Regions from separate parts of the Bacillus sp. GW823-FHT06B01 genome, predicted to be linked through region 2. Evidence: riboswitches for the same ligand, from Rfam matches in the RefSeq annotation. Region 2 holds a riboswitch; each other region holds the start of a gene.

Region 1 (7,576 bases), on a different contig from region 2:
AAAGTCTAGAATGAAATGAAAATGGTCCAATGTTTAACATAATCAACCGCCTCCTACGAAAGTTACAATCTCAATTTGGTCTCCATCAAAAACAGATGTATCTGTATGATCATCTTTTTGTAAAATATCTTTATTACGCTCTACTACTACAATTCTGTTATCTAACTCTAAATGTGTAAGTAGCTCAGCTACTGTTTTTACACTCTCTGGCACTTCCATTTGATTACCATTAATTTTTAAATTCAAACTTCCATCCCCTTTCTAAACCGGTTTAGAAAGCAATGAATCTAGCAAGTGATTCTCCTGCTTTCCTTCTATTAAATCAGCTATATACTGACCAGAAACCGGGCTTAATAAAATGCCATTTCGATAATGTCCAGTACAAGCATATAAACCTTTTATTTCTTCATGCTCTCCCATATAAGGAGCTTCGTGATTTGATTGTGGCCTTAATCCTGCCCATGTGCTTTCCCACTCTGCTTCTTTTAAAGCTGGCAATATTGTATAAGCACGCTCTAATATAGAAGTAATACTTTCTGGTTGCACTGTTTTATTAAACGTATGAGGCTTCATCGTTGCTCCAATTACGTAACGTCCACCACGCTTTGGGGCAATGTAAAATCTTTCTTGGAAAATAGGCGCCTTTAAAAGTGGTTTTCTACTTCTTACCGCTACTACTTCTCCTTTAACTGGATATGTACCCCATTCGCGGTGAAAATAACCTAGTAACTTCGTGCTCCATGAACCACCCGCAATCACAACTTTCTCGCATGCTATAATACCTTCGCTCGTCACAATCCCTGTCACTTTATTATTTTCAATACGAATATCGAACACTTCTGTCTGTTCATATATATCAGCACCCGAAATTGATGCGGAATGTGCGAATGCTTTCGTAAGCTCTGGTGCAATAACATGACCATCTTTTGGATAATATACAGCACCTATAATTGACTCAGATAGACACGGCTCTTTCTCTCGTAAAAGGTCTCCCGTTAGAAAGTAAGAATCTTCACCTGTTTTCTGCTGCCAATCCATAATGTGAAGAATTCTTTCCTTCTCATTTTCATTTTGGGCAATGCGATAAATGCCCTTCTCTTCATACCCAATATCGATGCCTGTTTTTTCACGTAAAACTGCTGCAAGTTGTGGAAATATAGCACGGCTTTCTCTCGCAAGTTCAAATAGTGGGTCATATGCATCCCATTCCGCCTGAACCCCAAGTAAACCAGCGGCTGCTTTCGAGGCTTCAGATGCAATTCTTTGCTTCTCTATAATCGCTACTTTATGTCCTCTTTCTGCTAGAAAATGTGCAACTGAACTACCGATTACACCACCGCCAATTATCGCTACATCATACTTCTTACACATGTTTTTCCGCCCACTTTCTTATTGATTCCTTATAAGATTTCGCTTTGCTATACGGGTTACTACTACTTATAATCCCAGACATAACAGCAATACCACTGACACCGTTAGTAAGAACATCCCCTGTGTTTTCCGTGGTGATTCCTCCAATTGCTGTAATCGGTATGGATAAACACTTTGCAATGTCTGAAACTTCTTCAAGCCCTCTCGCTGGCACACCTTTTTTACAATCTGTCGGAAATACATGACCATAGACGAGTGAATCCGCTCCATTCTTAAATGCATCGATTGCCTCTTCTAAAGAATGTACAGAATAGCCGACATGCAAATAAGAAAACTTTTCTTTCACTGACCTTACATTTGCGCTTCGATATCCTAGCTGCACGCGCGGAATGTTTAATAAAATAGCGATATCAATTCGATCATTTATCACTATTTTTGATGCCGGAAAGCCTTTCTTCAAAAGACTTTCCACACCTTCATACAAATCCTTCGTACTTTTCTCACGCTCACGAATATGCAAATAGTCAATCTCACTTTCAATTTGCATCGCTACATTCACTAACTCTTCGAATGACATGTGACCATTTGAGATTACATGAAGCTCATTTTTCATATTCATTCGCCTACTTTAAAATATTTTCGAATAACTCATCGGCCGGAACGATTTCTTTCGTCATTCCTTTATCTTTCAGCCATTTATTTTGTTTCTCCCATGACTCTTTTGAATCCGATAAGAATGGTTCATCTTTCGTTTCCATCTTCTCTAATAAAATTTTCATACTTTCTTTTTCAACTTCTGGTACAAGCGGGAAGTTTTCTTTTTCTTGATGATTTAATAAAATATTTAATGCTTCATCCGGATTTTTCTTCATGAAATCATAGCCTTTTTTCGTACCACGTAAGAAGGCTTGCAACGCTTCTTTATCTTTTTTCAACGTTTTATCACCTGTTACAAATACAAGCTCATGATAGTTTGGTACACCGTAATCAGCTGGATTAAAGTATGCTGGTTCATGACCTTCATGACGCATAACAGGTACTTCATGGTTAATATATGCCCCTGTTACCGCATCCACTTTTTTCGTAATTAGTGCCGGTACTAAATCAAAGCCAACATCGACTACTTTCACTGTATCTGGATTACCACCAGCTTCTTTTACCATAGTTTTTAAATACATCTCACTTAAAGGTGTTCCAGAATAGCCAACTGTTTTCCCCTCTAAATCTTTTGGCGATTGAATGCCTGCTGATTTCAGCGATACAACATGATTTAATGGTGAACGTACGACAGCTCCAATTGATTTCACTGGAATTTGTTCATTTGCTTTTGCCATGACAACGTCTGGCTGATAATATAAGCCAACCGTTACTTTTCCTGCAGCTGCTAAAGTTAATGGATCAGTCGGATTGGAAGGGAATTTAATATTCACCTTTACTCCTTCTTCTTTAAAGTAGCCTTTTTCAATCGCCGCATAAATAAAGCTATGTACCGCATTTGGGTACCAATCAAGCATGACTGTTATTTCTTTTTCTTTTTTATTCTTATCTGATGCAGAATTACTAGAACATCCAGCAATCATTGCAACGAATAATGTCAACACAAAGATGCGTTTTAAAAATTTCATGAATGCTTCCTCCAACTAATAAATTTCTTTTCTAAAATCGAAATAAGTATGACGAAGAAAATAGCTAATAATGATAACAATACAATGGGTGCAAATACACCTGCGCCGTCTAACTGCGTCATCATTCTTTTACTGAAATACCCTAGCCCAGCTTGTGCACCGAGCCATTCACCAATTGCTGCCCCAATTACACTAAGCGGAACTGCAATTTTTAAAGCTGAGAAAAAATAAGGAAGAGCAGACGGCAATTTTAATTTAAGAAAAACATCTTTTTTCGTTGCCCCATACGTAACTAATAGCTCCTCCCATTCTTTTTTCGTACTGCGTAGTCCATCATACGTATTGACCGCGATTGGGAAAAACGTAATTAAAACAGTAACAACAACCTTACTCCAGATCGTATATCCAAACCATAAAACGAAGAGCGGAGCAAGCGCTGTAATCGGAACCGTTTGTGAGGCAACTAATAGTGGATAAAATGCTCTCTCCATCCAATTACTCGCATTCATTAACATCGCTAGCCCTACCCCAAGTACGATAGAAATAGCCACACCTATTAAAACGACCGATAAGGTTGCCGGCAAATGAACCGTAAATAATATATCTTTTAGTTTCCAGATCTTCATCACAATTGCAGACGGTGACGGTAAAATGTACATTTCGTCTACAATTCTTGCGCCAATTTCCCACATGACAAGTAAAATACTAGAAAGTGTAAGGGCAGGTAATAGCTCCTTCAACCGGTTCATCATACGAGTACCTGCCTTTGTAACATACTAAGAAGCTCATCTTTAAGCGCTAACACTTCAGGCTTATATAAATCTTTTCTTATTCGATTACAATCAAGTGGTACAACCCTCTCGGTTAAAGTAGTTATCGGTTGCTGCTCTACTACTAAAATTCGATTAGAAAGAAACAACGCTTCTTCCACATCATGAGTGATAAATAAAATTGTTTTTTCCCACTCTTTCCATTGTTCAAACAGCCATTCTTGCAAAGATGCCTTCGTTAAAGCGTCCAACGCGCTAAACGGTTCATCTAACAACAATATCTCCCCGCCTGTTAATAAAGTTCGAATAAAAGATACGCGTTGTCTCATACCACCAGATAAATCTTTCGGATATTTTGTCTCATACCCTTGTAAGCCAAATTTATGTAACAGTTCCTTTGCCTTTATTTGTGCTTCTTTCTTCTGTACACCTTGGCACTCTAGCGGTAGGGCAGCATTCTCAATAATCGTTCTCCATGGCAGGAGCATATCTTTTTGGGGCATATACCCTACAGGATGGCTCTTTATTTCTGTCAGCTCTATCTGTCCCGTACTTGCTTCTTCTAAACCTGTAATAAGGCGAAATAGAGTACTTTTGCCGCATCCACTCGGTCCAATAATACTTACAAACTCTTTATCTTGTATAGAAGCATTTAATTCATTGATGATTGGTTTCTCATCATAATGAAAAGAAACATTATGAAACTGTAGTATGTTCTTGCTCCTCAAATCCCCACATCTCCTTACGATAGGACATATCCCAGAATAAATATTCAAATCGACTGGAATATAGGAATATCTCCTCTAATCGATCTAGCTCTTTGTCAGACTTTCCAACTGCCATTTCATTTAATAAATCTATTAACCAAATACAAAGGCTACCGTATTCTTCTGAACTATATCCTTGAATCCACTCACCAAAGAACTCATGATCTCTTGCTCCAGGAATATCGTTTAAACGCTTTCCAATTTCCCAGTAACTCCACATACATGGAAGAAGTGCTGCTATTAATTCCGCAAGTGTGCCATTTTGAGATACAGACATCATGTAATTTGTATAGGCTAAATTTTTAGCAGATGGTTTTGCAGATTCTATCTCCTCTATAGAAATACCAAGTCTTTTTGCATATTGTTTATGGATCGTCATTTCTCCATTTAATATGCCATCAATTTGTTCAGCAAATTTCCCCATTACTTGTGGATTCGTTGCTTTTACAACACCAATCGCATATAGCTTTGCATAATCTAACAAATATAAATAATCTTGAATAATATAATACTGAAACTTATCTTTTTCTAATGTGCCATCTCCCATACCTACTACAAACGGATGATTATGGCTCATCTCCCAAACTGGTTGTACAGTTTCTAATAATCTATCGCAAAATTTCATTTCGCTATCCCCTTTCAATTTATATATCTAAATAAAAAACCACTTCTAAATAAGAAGTGGTTACAGCAAATAAAATTATAATTTATTCGTTGTTCCACTTCCCTTCGCTAGTATTACCTAGATCAGGTCTGTAAGGGTTAAGGATTATTCCTCTCTCAGCACAACAAGCACCCCTAGTGGTTTCAATATGAAATTTTCAAACAAAAAAGCCCCGTTTCTATACGCAAAGAAACGGGGACTCATTATTAGTGTCCGAATTGCTTCCCTACGCTAGCATAATCTAGATCAGGTAATGAAAAGGATCAAAGGCTTACGGCCTACTCTCAGCTGGCAACACCAGCTCTCCTAGCAAACTATGAAATTAACACTGTCAGTATAACATCGTAATAAGACACCATCAACTGTTTTAATTTTCCCAATTGTCAACGAAATAACAAAACTATATAATACTTATATTCTATGTTAGAAATTATTATCCTAATTAATTGGATAAAAAGGAATCATTATCCTTAAAAAATTTATTTTTATATTGAGTTCATATTACATTTATGTGAATACACCCACTATATTATATCTTTATACTATAATAAAATTACAACTATACAACTAGAGGAGGTCTCTATTATATGAATATGAAAGCTACTGCTTTAACAGCAACTACTGTCGCAATTGCCTCTTTACTTCCTTCTATGGGAGAAACAAATGTACAAACAGCCAACGCTGAACAATTATCTAATGTGAAAACTGGATATGTCAAAGTCGATCAAGTAGCCTTACATACAAAAGATAACGCAAATAGCTCTTCAATTGATACAATTCGCTTTAATACGAAAGTGAACATACTTGAAACAACTAATGGCTGGTATAAAGTATCTGTTAATAATAAAGTAGGTTACGTACAAAAAGATGCTATTCTACTAAAAAACAAACTTCAATCTAATAATCAATACATCGTTAATGCCAATGCATTAAACGTTCGTTCTGAACCTAATTTAGAATCTTCAATTTTAGATGTATTACCAAATGGGAAATTCGTTACCATTCAAGAAGAACAAGGCGAGTGGTATAAAATTTTACATAATGGCAAAACAGGTTACGTACAAAAAGCATTCGTGTCTAATGGTTCACAGCCGTTAGTAAAAGGCATCACAGTTCAAAATAATACGAAATACACAGTTGCAACACCTAAACTTAATGTACGTGGCAACGCTAGTACAAGTAGTGCACTACTTGGTTCATTACAAAATGGTACACAAATACAAGTAGTGGAAACTGTAGGAACTTGGTATAAAATTCGTTTTGGCACAGGATACGGATACGTAGCAAAACATTATGTGATGCAAAATCAATCACAAGCTCAAACGGCTCAAACTACTTCCATTCCAGCAGTTTTCAAATTCCCTACTCAAGGAAGAATTAGCTCAACCTTTGATATACGCTGGGAACAAATGCATTATGGTATAGATATTGCAGCTCAAGGTAATGTCTCAATCCAGGCGGCAGCTGCAGGTAAAGTTGTGAAATCATATTATTCAGCTAGCTATGGCAATGTTGTGTTCATCGCCCATCAAATAAACGGGAAATTATATACGACAGTCTATGCACACATGAAAGATCGCACTGTACAAGCTGGTGATCAAGTACAAGCTGGACAATTAGTAGGTCATATGGGAAACACAGGTCATTCATACGGGCAACATCTTCATTTTGAATTACACAATGGAGAATGGAATTTTGAAAAAACAAATGCAGTAAACCCACTGCCATATTTAGTTAGGTAAATTGTATGCAACGCAATATCAATATACCTCTCTTAATTGAATACTTCGCCTTTTTAGGTTTAATCTGTTGTTTAATCATTTACAATACAAACACTGTATTTTTATCTATTATCATTACTTTTGTTGCTTTAGAAATTATGATGGAATCCTTTCAAGTACAACTAAAACAAAAAATTGCTCATATATATAACGCCATCTTTCTATTAAGTGCCCTAATAACAAATATTATTAGTAATGGTTTTTATTTATCTACCGTATTTCCTGTATTCTTTATGGCTGTTTTATTATTCATAGCTAGATACATTCATGTCCCTAATACAAAAAAACACGAACAAGAAGCTTAGAAAGAGGAGACACTGTGTACCGATCTTTCAAAGATAATCCGATAAAATATATATTGAATTTATACACAAAAATAAATACTTTTTTTGGTATACAAGGAAGTAAAACGGCACAATTTCTCCTTTATGGAATGTTATTTCTCGTCTTAATTGCATTTTCCTTGCTTTACTAATAAAAAAAGGATCTCATATAAACTTGAGATCCTTTTTAATTTATATAGAAAATGCTCTTTATCCGCAAGCATATTTTTCATAAATAAAGCTAAGATTATATTTTTTCTCTAAGCTCATTCTTT
Region 2 (7,576 bases):
AACAGTTACAAATCTTAAAGATGGAAATCCAGGGAAACAATATATGAAACAAGCGATTGAGAAACAGATGGATATAGTAGCAATTTCTAAAGGTGCGCTCGTTACAAACTGGAGAGAAATAAATGAAGCAGCAAGAAGCGCAAATGTACGAATTCGATATAGCGGTGCAACAGCCGCTGCACTACCGACACTAGATATCGGACAATTTAGTTTAGCTGGTTGCCATATTGAAAAAATAGAAGGAATATTAAATGGGACAACAAATTATATTCTTACGAAAATGAATGAGGAAGATATTACGTTTGAAGAAGCACTGAAAGAAGCGCAAAGTAAAGGGATTGCTGAAACGAACCCAATATTAGATGTAAGTGGTTCTGATAGTGCGTGTAAATTGTTACTTTTGACAAATAGTTTAATGGGAACAGAAAATACGCTTACTGATATACATATAAAAGGAATCGAACATGTTACAAAACAACAAATTCGAAATGCTAAAGAACAAAATAAATATATTAAATTAATAGCTTCAGCATATAAGGATAAGGACGGTAAAGTGGTTCTTCATGTGGAACCGTACGAAATAGATAAAGATCATCCGCTAGCAAAAGTAAATGGGACAGAAAAAGGAATTACATTCTTTACAGATACGATGGGGCAAGTTACTACAATTGGTGGTGCTTCCAATCCACGCGGAGCCGCAGCAGCAGCTTTAAAAGATGTAATTAACTTATACCGCAAAGATTTATCCCTTAGTAATAGGCAGTAAAATACCTGTTACTAAGGGATAATAATCAGTGGGTGATAATCAGCCCCATTGATTAAAGTTCCACTTTATAAGACCGTACCGCCCTTTATAAAAAATACATATGTAGTGGACCTTTTGAGAATGAAATAAATATGCAAAAATGATTGCAGGGGGTAAGGAATTGTTTAAAGATTTTAAAGTTGTGAAAGATCGTCCCGTTTATATTCAATTGAAAGATTATTTGAAAAAGATGATTATGAAAGGTCATTTGCTCGGGGATCAAAAAATCCCTTCAACTAGGGAACTAAGTGAATTACTAAGTGTGAGCAGAAATACTGTACTCGCTGCTTATGCGGATTTAGAGCAAGAAGGACTCATTTATGCAGTTAAAGGTAAAGGGAATTTTGTAGCGAAGGTTGATATATCGAACACTTCTTCTGTTGAAATAGATTGGAAAAATAAACTTAATACCGTTACCTTATTAGCGGATGAATTAGATTTAATGAAACATGGTGTTCGCTGGGAAAAAGGAATGATTGTTTTTAATAGCATTGCTCCGGACGAAAAGCTATTTGATGTGGAAAATTTCAAAAGAGCTTTTCTTACTCGTATGTCCATTGAAGGGGATGTCGTATTAAACTACGGATACGCAAAAGGTTATAGACCGTTAATGAATTATCTACTTCATTATATGGAAATGAAAGGTGTAGATATTTCGAACAAAGATATTTTAATTACAAATGGATTTACAGAAGGATTAGACATCGTGCTATCCTCGTTATCGAAGAAATCAGGGCGGGTTATTTGTGAGAATCCAACTCACCATGCTGCATTGAAGCTTTTCCGTTTACATGGACTTGAAGTTCACGGGATTAATATGAATGAAGATGGCATCGATACGAACGAAGTAGAAAAAAGTTTGTGTGAAAAAGAGTTTGATTTCGCATATTTAATTCCTTCCTATCATAATCCAACCGGTATTGTTACGAGTTCGGAGAAAAGAACGGAACTGATGAGATTATTCTCCAAATATAAAGTTCCTATTATAGAAGATGGATTTAATGAAGAGCTACGTTATTCAGGTTCACATTTAGCACCATTATTAACTTTTGCTGGCGCTGGTAATAATGTAATTTATATTAGTAGCTTTTCAAAGGTACTTTTCCCTGGTTTACGTGTAGGCTGGATCATCGCAGATAAAGAACTGATTCATCATTTAGAAAGTGTAAAAAGAGCAAGAACGATTCACACATCTACGTTAGATCAAGCTGTTCTATTTCAATATTTACATGAAGGATATTTTGAAAAATATTTAAAAAAGGCAAGATCAGTTTATAAGAAAAAATATGAGTTAGCTGTTGGGGCGTGTAACGAGTACATTCCGTTTCAAAGAATGACCGGTGATGGTGGACTTCATTTATTTATAGAGTTAGAAGGAAAAATTCATGCCCGCACACTTTTACAAAAGTGTTATGAGCAAGGGGTTACATTTTCTCCTGGAGATGTTTTTTATTCTGATGGAGGAGGAGCGACTACTTTTCGATTAGGATTTTCACGTCTGAAAGAAGAAGAAATAGTTCGTGGAATAAAAATAATCGGTGATACAATAAAAACTGAAATTTGGAGTTGAGGAAATGAGAATTGGCGTTATTATGGGGGGAGTATCCTCTGAAAAACAAGTATCAATTATGACTGGAAATGAAATGATTGCAAATTTAGATAAAAATAAATATGAAATCGTACCAATTACGTTAAATGAAAAAATGGATTTAATCGAAAAAGCGAAAGACATTGATTTTGCGCTGCTTGCATTACACGGAAAATATGGAGAAGATGGGACGGTTCAAGGCACGCTTGAAAGTTTAGGTATTCCTTATAGCGGGAGCAATATGTTATCTAGCGGTATATGTATGGACAAAAATATTTCGAAAAAGATTTTACGCTTTGAAGGTATAGAAACACCCGATTGGATTGAACTTACAAAAATGGCGGATCTAAATCTTGATGAATTAGATAAGTTAGGATTTCCGTTAGTGGTAAAACCAAACTCTGGTGGATCAAGTGTTGGGGTAAAGATTGTATATGATAAAGATGAATTAATTTCAATGCTGGAAACTGTATTTGAATGGGATTCTGAAGTAGTAATAGAGAAGTATATAAAAGGTGATGAGATTACATGTTCAATTTTTGATGGAAAACAGTTACCTATTATTTCAATCCGACATGCAGCTGAGTTCTTTGATTACAATGCAAAATATGATGATGTTAGTACAATTGAAGAAGTTATTGAACTTCCAGCTGAATTGAAGGAACGTGTAAACAAAGCGTCACTGGCTTGTTATAAAGCATTGAAATGCAGCGTTTATGCAAGGGTAGATATGATGGTAAAGGACGGAATTCCATATGTAATGGAGGTTAATACATTACCAGGGATGACACAAGCAAGTTTACTACCGAAAAGTGCAGATGCAGCTGGTATTCATTATAGTAAACTATTAGATATGATTATTGAAACTTCATTAAAAGTAAGAAAAGAAGAAGGGTTTTAAGAAGCGCTATCATGAATACTTTTGACAGTAACGTGAAGTATGTTATGATGAATACAATACGAAAATTAAATATTTATCCACTAGGGGGGCCTATTATAGGCTGAGATCAAATGAGAATTTGAGACTCTTAGTACCTGATCTGGTTAATACTAGCGTAGGGAAGTGGGAAGACATTACTATTTTATGAATAAATACTGTCAATTTCACTTTCTTTACGTTTGTAAAGAAAGTTTTTTTATTTTACAGATTTAATAACTGTGGGTAAATACTTAAATTTTATACTTTATTGGAGGGATTTAAATGACATTTTCACAATCATTACGTCAAGAAGTAGATTCAATTTGGGAAGCTAGTTTTCATCACCCTTTTGTAAAACAACTTGGTGAAGGAACGTTAGATTTAGCTAGTTTTCGCTATTACGTACTTCAAGATTCATATTATTTGAGTCACTTCGCTAGAGTACAAACTTTAGGAGCTGCAAAGGCTCTAGAATTAGAAACGACAGCTCGTATGGCACATCATGCTCAAAATACATACGAGGCGGAATTATCTTTACATGAGAACTTTGCGAAGAAACTAGGGATAACACAAGAAGAGAAAGATAATTTTATCCCTGCTCCAACTGCATACGCTTATACTTCACATATGTATCGTGCTGCGTATGAAGGACATTTAGGCGATATCATTGCAGCAATTTTACCTTGCTATTGGTTGTATTATGAAATTGGTGAGCGTTTAAAAGAGTGTCAGCCAGAAGAGCAAATTTATAACGAATGGATTTCTGCTTATGGATCTGATTGGTTCAGAACATTAGTTGAAGAACAAATTACACGGTTAGATACAATAGCTGAAAAAGTGACAGAGGCAGATCGAAATCGAATGAAACAGCACTTTATTATTAGCAGTCAATATGAATATTCATTTTGGGATATGGCTTATACATTAGAAAAGTGGCCAGTGGATACAGATGTAAAAGATGTAATTGGATAATGAGTAGAGGTATTGCTATTCACAGGTATGAATAATACTTATGTATATGATTTCACAAAAGAAGTATCGCAAAAAGACGCATCGATCTAAGTGTGTCTTTTTTCAATTTATAAAAATGAGCCTATGGGAAGAATAACCTAAAAATAGGTATATGAACAAGGTGCATTATCTAGTGATAGGTCATACTTTGTAGGTGTACGTATTGAACTTAGTTGATAGCGCTATTTCTACTTAGATTTAACGAGCAGAAATATAGGAAAGCATTGAAAAGGTTGAAGTTTATAAACGGAGGTCATGAAAATGAATAAGTTTCAACAAGAACTACAAGCGTTAAGCCTTAATGATTACCAGTCTGGAAATATTGTGTATTGGGACCAGCAAAACCAATATCCATATTATTATATTGAAGATGCTGTTCGTCGCTGTGGAGGTTGTGGTGGTCGTTGTGGAGGTTGTGGTGGTCGTTGTGGAGGTTGTGCAGGTCGCTGTGGTGGATTCCGGTGTATTGGTTGCTTCGGTTGTTTTGGTTGTGGCGGCTGCGGAGGTTGTGGTGGCTGTGGTAGTTGTTCAAATTGTTTTAGTGGTTTTAATGGTACTACTGATACAACTGGTACTATTGTAACATATGAATATTGATAAGAGAAAAAAGGAATCCAATAGTGAAGTATTATATAATTTTTATTAAAGAATTTAATAAAAACACATGTAGCATTCAAGTGAAAGAATGATATTTAGATTTTTAGTTGTAAATCAAGATAAGATATATAAAGCAATGACTAGACTTAAAACCTAATCATTGCTTTTTTATATTTTTACCATCAAATAAGGAATCTGTTGCTTCTAGTTAGTGGGTAGCGAAAGAAATTATTACAGCTATGTAAGGTTAATGTAATGTTAATCGATAGTAAATGAAGATACTTGAGTGTATTTTAAATAAGATTTAAAAGAACTGTTTATTTTTAAAATATTGAGGTAAGTAAAATTCTATTAGGAAGTGTATTAAAATGATTGAACTTAAATCTATTATCCATTCGTACAAACTAAAGAGAAAAATAGCAAGGGATTTATACGGAAACAGAGATGAATTGACACTGTTATTGAATGAATTTAATAAAATGAAACACACAGTAACATGTGAAAAAAAGAAAAATAATATATTATCTCGTTTACAATTAATTTATCAACATATGAAATTAGATAAACGGTATCCTCTTCCAATTACTTTTAATTGTAAATTATTGGATCGATTAGAAAAAGAATCTCTTTATTCTATTGAGGAAGGTATAGCATGTCTACAATTAATGTTAGATATGAATTATGAGAAAATAAAACAATATGGATCGAGTACAAGTAGGTCATTTGTTCCATTATCGCAGTCTTCCATTTGTCTTGCTGATTGTATTTGCATAACTGGATTTGTATTAGGATTACTAGGTGCAATTACATTTGGGGGATTAGTTTTATCTGTATGTTCAATTACATAAAGGTTGATATTTGCAAGAAGGGCACCGACTTAAGGTGTTCTTTTTTAGTTTTATTGTAAAATTATTGTAAAAAATAAATACTTACATTAATAACATTGTATAATTCTAATGTATTAAAATAATAATATCAGAGGTGTCGTATATGATAATTACTTTTAATTATTAAATCAGTCTATTTAATAATTTATTATTCGGAGGAATGTTTTTACTTTTCTTTTAAATACTTGGTATAAATCGATTAGATTAAGAGTTAATTTTTCTAGCTTTTTGTGATCAAGACAAACGAAGAAAGGAAGTAATCATTTTATGGAAAAATTAAAGTTGTTAACATTTAAAAATATAGTAGAACCTCTTTTAAACGAAAGCGTATCATTTATATATTTTCCTATTGAATGGCTCGATATTGTAGAGATACATTATAAGACGTTTTTATTAACGAGTAAGTTGAAACGATTGAATGAAAGATTATATGATATGTTTTCTGATATATTGTTTATTCAGCATAATCCATATGTATTAAATGAAAATACACCATGGATTGTATCCAAAGAACCTATTAGAAAAGAACAACTTGATTATATTTTCCAAAGTTGGTATGAGGTGATTCATGATTGGAAACCTAATAAATTAATAGAATTGCCAAAATATGAATGGCATTACGATTTAATTTCTAATTTAACAGTACTACATGATAATGAAATATATTCTAAGTGGGTGCCCGCTTTAATTTCACATGTTTTTTGTGAACAACCTGTACGATTAGAGAATATCAACGAAGAAGATATATATTTTTCTCCTCTTAGATCACAAAATATTTGTGAGGCAATGTCAAAGCCAATTAAAGATGAAAAAACACAAGATTATTTCGCCTATGTATATCGGTTCGAATGTATAACGCGCGGTGGCGAGAATATTCCGTTATTAAATGTTTCGATAGGAATTCGGAGGTTTTATCAAGAATATAATCATCCAGATATTCCTTTGCTATTAAGACGTAAACGGGGCATGATATTGGTTTCTACGCCAGAATTTGCATCGAATAATAAGAAATTACGGTTTGTAAAACTAAAAGTACAACAAGCTACAAACGGCATAAAATGGATTAAGATATTTAGAAATTTAAAAGATGATTTTCGTATAGGTGGAGAAGTTGAATTAGAGCATATTCTTCAATATCCGAAAGATTATATGCTAGGAATAAATATTAGGGTGTTACTTCCATACAATGAGAGAATATATAAAGTTCAAGGTACTAAAATAAAACCTGGTATAAAAGTAAAGGAAAGAGAGTATCTATTTAAAGGGTTTCAGCAAAAATTCACTTATTTCACATTACTACCAGAATGTAAAAAGATAGCAACAAATAATGAAAATGAATTATTCCCTTTAATTGCACCAAAAGGATTAGAGACTATAACGTTAGAAATATGGTCTGAAAAAATATCGTTGGAAGTTGAACAAGCGTTATTTGAAAGTGAAATTGTGTTAGCTCAAATCGGTGAGTCATCTTACGTATTAAATGCAGATTCACCAGTATTATTAAAGATAGTAAGATGTAATATTGAAAAAGTATTGCAAAACCCATATAAAATGCAATATTGCCAGAAATACAAAGCGAATTTAGTAGAAGATGTTATGAAAGCGATTTATGCTACTGCAGGTGAGCGTAATGATGCGACATTAGCGTTAATCGCAATGGAAAATTGTGATGGACGTGAAAAAATTGATCCAAAGCAAATTGTTAGAGAAGGGTTTGCACGAACAAACCGTATTTCTGCATTTATTAATTTATTTATAGGACAAAGTGT
Region 3 (7,576 bases), on a different contig from region 2:
ATCAAAAACTTAAAATCTAATACCGAATACACATTTTCAATAATAGCAAAAGATGCTGCCGGGAATAAATCACAGCCTACTTCTATCATTGTAAAAACAGATGATACTGATACAACACCCCCTGGTGGAAATGGTAATGCTACCTTTTCAGTCACTTCAAATTGGGGAAGTGGTTACAACTTCTCGATTGTAATTAAAAATAGTGGAACGACCCCAATTAAAAACTGGAAATTAGAATTTGATTATAACGGCAATTTAACACAAGTTTGGGATTCTAAAATTAGTAGTAAAATAAATAATCATTACGTAATTACGAATGCAGGATGGAATGGTGAAATCCCTCCTGGTGGATCCGTTACAATCGGAGGGGCAGGAACAGGCACTCCCGCCAAACTTGTAAATGCATCCATTAGCGAAAATTAAGCGTAACCTCCATTAATTATTTCACTAAAGTTTGAATTTAGGTTTGAGTGCTCTATCCTAAATTCAAACTTTTAATTTCATGAAAAATCACAAATTAACATTACAATAACCTATTATAATTATATCTAGTTTCTAATATGAAGTTCATGTGAAGTTCATCTGAATTTTACATGAATTTCCTTTAAGTTCTATTGTCTTCCTATACTAATCACATTATCCTTTACATATAGGAATTATTTTTATTCCACTTCAAACTATCTATATATATAAAGAAAGATAGTCGCCTGTTAGGGAAAGGCATCTAAATATAAACATAACATAAGAAAAAGCACGCTTATAAGCGCACCATAAGAGTGCTTCTTCATACAATTCTCATGTAAGAGTTCTCGAAAATCATGTTAATCACAAAGAAAAGGCATTAGCTTATACAAGCTAATGCCTTTTCTTTATTCATATCGTTCAGCATCCCATTCTTCTATATTCCATACTTTTGTTATCCATGCTTCATAGAAAGAAGGCTCATGTGAGACAAGTAAAACTGTTCCTTTATATTGTTGTAACGCTTCCTGCAAAGACTTCTTTGTTTCTATATCCAAATGATTAGTCGGTTCATCTAAAATTAAAACATTGCTTTTCGTTACGATAAGTTCACATAAACGTACTTTCGTTTGTTCCCCGCCGCTTAATAAACGAATAGGTTTTAATACATGTTCTTCTTTCAATCCACACTTTGCTAATGCTTGGCGTACTTCTTTCTTTGTCATATCTGGTCGTTCTGCCCAAACTTTTTCTAATGGTGTTGTTTCTGAAGCAAACTCTTCCTGCGCAAAATAAGCAGGATTTACTCGTTCTCCAACAGAAATTGAACCGCTTAACGGCTTTATTTGACCTAATAACGTTTTTAACATTGTCGTTTTTCCAATTCCATTATGACCAACAATCGCTATCTTTTCTCCTTTTTTCACTTGCAAATTCAATTCTGGACATAACGGAGAACTATATCCTATCCTTAGTTTTTCAGCCTGTAATATGCGACTCACTGGCTCCTCATAAACATTGAAATCAAAACGGGATCGAGGTACATGACTAACCTTTTCAACCCTTTGCATTTTCTCCAATACTTTCTCTCGACTTTTGGCCTGTTTCGCTTTTCGAATTTTATTTTTTTGAATAAATGTTTCTAACTGAGCAATTTCTTTTTGCTGTTTCGCATGCGCCGATTGTAATTGTTTCCTTTGCAATTGATAACTTTGCACAAATTTTTCATAATTTCCTACGTACCGCTTCACTTTCCGTTCTTCTAGATGATAAATAACATTCGTAATACTGTTCAAAAATACTTCGTCATGTGAAATGATCACATAAGCTTTTTCATACAGTCTCAAATACGATTGCAACCATTCTATATGGGCTGTATCTAAATAATTTGTTGGCTCATCTAGCAATAAAACATCAGCTTTTTCTAAAAGGAGCTTCCCAAGTAATAACTTTGTTCGCTGTCCTCCACTTAACTTTGAAACATCCTTTTTCAACCCTATTTCAAATAAACCTAAACCGATTGCTACTTCTTCAATTTCTGTATGAATTTGATAGAAATTAGAGCTTTCCAATATAGTTTGTAATTCTCCATACTTTACTAACAGTTTTTCTACTTCTCCTGCTCCATTCATTTCTTCAGCAATTTTTAACATTTCGCATTCAATCCTATACAAATTAGAAAATGCACTTTGTAAGTATCCTTCAATTGTTATCCCCTCTTGTAAATCCATATGTTGCTGTAAAAAGCCTATCTTCACATGTGGAAACCATTCAATGTTTCCGTCATCATGTATAAGTTCTCCTGTTAAAATCCTTAACAAGGTTGATTTTCCAATTCCATTTTTCCCAACTAACCCAACATGCTCGCCCTTTAATAGTCGAAAACACGCATTATATAAAATGGTTTTCTCACCATATGAATGACTTAAATTTTCTACTGTTAATATACTCATTTTTTTCTCTCCTCTACTTATGGGTTCATAAGCTAAATAGAGAGCACAGTAAAAATCCTTATTTAATTGTGCATATAAAAAATGGGTAAGGTGAATACACCTTACCCATTACATATTATCGTAAAAAAGGATTAAGGTTCTTTACCTGCTGTCTTCAATTTAGCTTAATCGTTAAAAATGGGCAGACTTCTCCCGTATCAAGCTAAAACCATTTGAAGAACAGTTGATAAAGTCATTTTATCCTTTCACTCCTTTAACATTTGTTATATTAAGAGTATAAACTACTCTGTTATATTCTATTCTCTATTTTTTCTTTTGTTCCTTCTCATTCTTTTCATGTTCTATAAAAAAAGCTCTTACCAGCAATTATATTTAAATCTGGTAAGAGCTTTTTCTATTTTTTCATATAAGGAGCTAATACTCTCAGAATTTCTTCCTTATCCTTCTTTAACTCAAGTGATGTTAACATATCCATCGTTCTTGGTCTAGGTAATTTCACTTGTACCTCTCCAACTATTGATGCTGGTCTTTGAGATAAAATAAATACGCGATCCGACAGTAAGATTGCCTCATCTAAGTCATGTGTAACCATAACAATTGTTTGCTTCTCTTGGTGCCAAGAGTTTAAAAGCCAACTATGTACTTCCATTTTTGTAAAGGCATCTAATTTTCCAAAAGGCTCATCAAGTAGCATAATTGGCTTTTCACATAAATATGTGCGCAGAAAGCTAATCCTTTGACGCATACCACCAGACAATTCATCTGGATAATGGTCTGCATATTCATCTAGTTCAAATTGCTTTAATGCTTCCATTCCTTCTGTTAGCCTTTGTTTTTTCGGTTTCCCTTCGATTTCCAATGGAAGAACTATATTTTGCAAAGCTGATCGCCACGGTAGTAATAAATCCTGCTGCGGCATATAACTTACAACATCTTGCTCTTGTACGTGCCTATCCTTATACGTTACATTCCCACTTGTTGGATTTTCAACATTTGCAATCATATTTAATAATGTGCTTTTCCCGCAACCACTCGGTCCTACAAAGGAAACGAACTCTCCCTCTCGTATAGAAGCACTAATATTTGCCAATACATTCTTTCCATCAAAAGCTTTTACGATCTCTTTTATTTGTAATCCACTCATTTTTCACTTGGAAGGAACTCATTTGTAAAGGCATCTTTCACATCAATTTTCTTCTTAATAACTTTGTTATCATATAAGAAATTCATGTAATTCGTCCAAACTTCTTCCTTCTGTACTCCCCACACTTTTGCATCATCTTGATACTTCGTACTTAACCATTTTTGACTTTCTTGTACTAATTCTTTATTCACATCTGGAACTGCTTTAATTAAAATATCAGCAGCTTCTTTCGGTTCTTTAATTGCAAAATTATAACCTTCTGTCGTTGCACTCATAAACTTTTTCACAAAGTCTTTATCTTGCTTCGTATGTTTTTCACTCGTAATAATAACAGGACTATAGAAATCAAGCGCTGGGTCTAAGTCTTTCACCATAATCGTATTTAACTCTTTTCCTTGGCGCTTCGCTTCAATTCCATCCCATCCGTAATATATCCATTCAAAGTCTGCATCACGACCGATTGATTTAAAGAAATCTGTTTGTCCTAAGATGATTTTTTCAACTTTATTAAAATCAGCTTGATGCTTCTCCATGATTGTCTTCAACGTCGCTTCTTCTGCTGGTCCTCCCCAGCCGCCGTAACGTTTACCTTCAAAATCTTTTGGTGACGTCATATTATCTTTTTTAAGTGATGCAAAAGCTGAAGTATTATGTTGGATGATTGCTCCTACAGATACAACAGGAATACCTTCCACACGAGCCAACGTTACATTTTCTTGTGCGCTTATTGCAAAGTCAGCTTTTCCGGAAGCTATCATTTGCTCCGCTGTCACATTATCACCTGGCTGAATAATCTCTACATCTAATCCTTGCTTTTTATAATAATCTTTCGTTTGCGCTACATATAGGCCAGTATGATTCGTATTCGGAAACCAATCTAATACTACTTTTACTTTTTGATCTTTACTTGCACTTTCTTCTTTCTTCGCCGGATTACATCCAGCTACACCTACTGCTAATAAGGCAGCCAACATAACTTTTAAACCTTTTTTCATTTTCTGCCGTCCTTTCTATATATCCATGGTGCTGTTATTCTTGCCATAAACTCCACGATAAAATACAGACATAATGTCACCATAACAATAATTGCTGCCACACCAAATACTCGGGCTGTTAAAAAGGATTTTGTAGCCCTTGTAAGCATAACTCCTAATCCTTCACTTGCACCGAGCCATTCCCCAATAATTGCTCCCATTACGCTATATGTAACTGCAATTTTTAAACCTGAGAAAAAGTATGGCAACACTGCTGGAAACTTTACTTTCTGGTAAACTTGCCATTTCGTTGCCTTCATCGTTTGCAACAACTTCAACATATTTTTATCTACCGTTTGAAAACCTTCTAAAATGCTAAGCGCAATCGGGAAGAAACAAACGAGTATTACTACCATTACTTTCGGTAGCATTCCATATCCAAACCAAATAATAAATAACGGTGCAAGTACAACGATTGGAATCGTTTGCGAAATAACAAGCAACGGATTTATTAAAATACGAAATAAAGGGATAACATCCATAATAATTGCAATACTTGTCCCAATTAAAATCGCAAAAAATAGTCCAATTAGAACCTCTTGTAACGTTTGCATCGTATTCGGTAATAGTAAATCTTTCATTCCAATTAATTCTTGAACAATGGCAGAAGGCTTCGGTAAAATCCACGGTTCAATTTTAAATAATGAAACAGATCCTTCCCATATCGCTATGAGAAGGATAAGCCAAATTGTTGTAATTGTTTTAGATTGCTTCTGGTTTTGCATATTCATCACGGTACTTCCAAACCTTTTCATCTATCGTTACACCAGTACTTGGACGATAATGGATTTTAATAGAAGTAATCACTTCTTCTGCTCCAGCATCCACACAAGCTTGTTGCGCACGTTTAATGATATCAAGAAGTACATCTAATTCTCCTTCCAGCGTTGTTTCCATTGCCCCTACTTCATAACGAACTCCCGATTGTTGTACAACTTCAATTGCTTTATCAACAACAGAATACACATCTTTGTTCTTCGCTTGTGGTACTACTGAAAATGAAATTGTAACTTGTTGTGACATAGTAAAATCCCCCTTATAAAATGAAATATTAAAACAAGAAAAGGCTTTCCTACTGCGTAGGAAAGCCTTGTATGCAAGTTATTATAGAATAACATATGCTACATCACTTTAAGTAACTCCCTACGCTGGCATTATCCAGATCAGGTTGAGGGTCGATGTTTGTTTACATCCTCTCAGCCAATTGGCTCCCCGGTCCTTAATTCGTTTTCATTGTAGCATGATTTATTTTATTGAACAAACAAAAGCACGTATAATCATTTCATTTAACTTTTGAATTCCCCTATTAACTCTTGTAACTCCTGTGAAAGCCAGCTTAAAGAACTAGCTAATTCAGCAATATCTTGTACAGACATTTCCTGCTCTTTCATACTTTCTTCAATATTATTACTACTATTTGCATACGTATTTGCAATAAGTGATAGTTCATTTACAACACGAACAATATTTTGGCTATTTTGCAATATATCACTTGAATTGCTAGAAACAACTCTAACTTGATTTGTAACAGATTGTGCTGATTTTGAAATTTTTTCAAAGAAAGCACCACTACTTTCAACAAGTTTTATTCCAGATTCTACTTCTTTTGAAGCTTTTTGCATTGAAACAACAGCTTCTTCCGTTTCAACTTGTGTTTCCCCTATTAATTTCGCTATATCTTTTGCTGATGCTTCCGTCTGCTCTGCTAATTTACGCACTTCATCAGCAACAACAGCAAATCCCTTTCCGGTTGCCTCAGCACGTGAAGCTTCAATAGAAGCATTTAAAGCTAGGGAATTAGTTTGATTTGAAATACCTGTAATTACATTTACAATATCACTAATTTCTTTTGATCTTGTTTCCAAAGAATGGATGATAGAAGATAAATCTTGTACTGCATTTTGTATTATGTTCATTTGATTAATCGCCTGCTCAATAACACCATTTCCTTTTACTGAATGATACTTTGTACCTTCAGACTCTTTCGCTATTTGTTCTGCAGCATTCGTTATCTCTTCCATCTTATCTTCCATTTCATATACAGCGCCTAAATACTGTGGTGCTGCAGTTTCTTGTAACCGAGCTCCAGCTCTTAACTCAACCATAGAACTTACGATTTCTTTAACTGCCATGCTATTCTCTTTCGTACTCACTGACAATTCTTGTGAAGATGAGGAAACCTGTTCTGCTGTCTGCTTCACTTTATCTATAATTCCTTTAAACTTCTCGATGGTATTATTAAAATACGCATTAATAATACCAATATCATCTGGTCTTTCCTCTAATTTAATACTTAAATCACCTTCACCGACTTTGCGCAATCCTTCACGTAAATCTCGCAATGGAGCAAGTGCGTTACGCACAATTAAGAATTGAATAAAAGTTGCAATTAAAACAGAAATACAAATAAACATTAAACCTTGTATAATGAACTTTTCTTTTGTACTAGGAACAATAGAAGCATCTACATCAGCTGCAACAAGTGCCACAATATTACCTTCTCCATCTTTAATTGGCTCTAATATCGTTACCCATGTTCCTAATGCGTCTTCATATACTTCTGTCATGTTTGCTTTTTTTGTGCTCATTACTTTATCATATGCTTTCATCCAAAGGTCTGGTTGTTTATAATATTCTCCCGGCCTTACTTCAACAACATTTGCTAAACCTGTAGATAAATCAATGATTTGTAGCTCACCTTTTTCATTTTTTTTCGCTCCAACAATATAGGTTTGTCCAACACTGTTCAATTCTTCCGTTGATTCATCTAATTTCTCTGTTAACTTCTCTCTCTTTTCTCTTTCTGCCGTTGGGTCTTTTGCAACATCTCTCAATATTTCTGCGTCTAATTTATGTAATACCGTATCCCCTGTTTCAAAAGAATGCCTTTCAAATATAGACATCATGCTATTTTGAAACATGTTAAAACTTAACGCTCCCATAGTACCGACAAGCGTCAAAATAACTAACACAGTTAACAATAC

The links. A riboswitch is a leader RNA that binds a small molecule or an ion and turns the genes downstream of it on or off. The one in region 2 is predicted to bind thiamine pyrophosphate.
Region 1: linked by a shared signal. The riboswitch ahead of tenA (thiaminase II) and the one ahead of tenA (thiaminase II) in region 2 are both predicted to bind thiamine pyrophosphate.
Region 3: linked by a shared signal. The riboswitch ahead of AC1Q8N_RS25215 (MTH1187 family thiamine-binding protein) and the one ahead of tenA (thiaminase II) in region 2 are both predicted to bind thiamine pyrophosphate.

What each region holds. Positions count from the first base shown of each region.
Region 1 is NZ_JBXAHR010000003.1:3,291-10,866, reverse strand. It holds gene thiG (thiazole synthase) at 1-40, opposite strand, end outside; gene thiS (sulfur carrier protein ThiS) at 43-246, opposite strand; gene thiO (glycine oxidase ThiO) at 262-1,371, opposite strand; gene tenI (thiazole tautomerase TenI) at 1,364-1,984, opposite strand; gene AC1Q8N_RS13100 (ABC transporter substrate-binding protein) at 1,995-2,996, opposite strand; gene AC1Q8N_RS13095 (ABC transporter permease) at 2,993-3,745, opposite strand; gene AC1Q8N_RS13090 (ABC transporter ATP-binding protein) at 3,745-4,494, opposite strand; gene tenA (thiaminase II) at 4,463-5,158, opposite strand; TPP riboswitch at 5,241-5,343, opposite strand; TPP riboswitch at 5,404-5,515, opposite strand; gene AC1Q8N_RS13080 (SH3 domain-containing protein) at 5,785-6,939, shown strand; gene AC1Q8N_RS13075 (hypothetical protein) at 6,945-7,283, shown strand; gene AC1Q8N_RS13070 (DUF3965 domain-containing protein) at 7,512-7,576, opposite strand, start outside.
Region 2 is NZ_JBXAHR010000001.1:631,335-638,910, reverse strand. It holds gene AC1Q8N_RS03420 (homoserine dehydrogenase) at 1-766, shown strand, start outside; gene pdxR (MocR-like pyridoxine biosynthesis transcription factor PdxR) at 927-2,375, shown strand; gene ddlB (D-alanine--D-alanine ligase) at 2,380-3,294, shown strand; TPP riboswitch at 3,367-3,472, shown strand; gene tenA (thiaminase II) at 3,595-4,284, shown strand; gene AC1Q8N_RS03400 (heterocycloanthracin/sonorensin family bacteriocin) at 4,579-4,920, shown strand; gene AC1Q8N_RS03395 (homoserine dehydrogenase) at 5,289-5,768, shown strand; gene AC1Q8N_RS03390 (RNaseH domain-containing protein) at 6,075-7,576, shown strand, end outside.
Region 3 is NZ_JBXAHR010000007.1:105,282-112,857, reverse strand. It holds gene AC1Q8N_RS25240 (glycosyl hydrolase family 18 protein) at 1-423, shown strand, start outside; gene AC1Q8N_RS25235 (ABC-F family ATP-binding cassette domain-containing protein) at 870-2,414, opposite strand; gene AC1Q8N_RS25230 (ABC transporter ATP-binding protein) at 2,809-3,558, opposite strand; gene AC1Q8N_RS25225 (ABC transporter substrate-binding protein) at 3,555-4,553, opposite strand; gene AC1Q8N_RS25220 (ABC transporter permease) at 4,550-5,323, opposite strand; gene AC1Q8N_RS25215 (MTH1187 family thiamine-binding protein) at 5,295-5,615, opposite strand; TPP riboswitch at 5,716-5,817, opposite strand; gene AC1Q8N_RS25210 (methyl-accepting chemotaxis protein) at 5,879-7,576, opposite strand, start outside.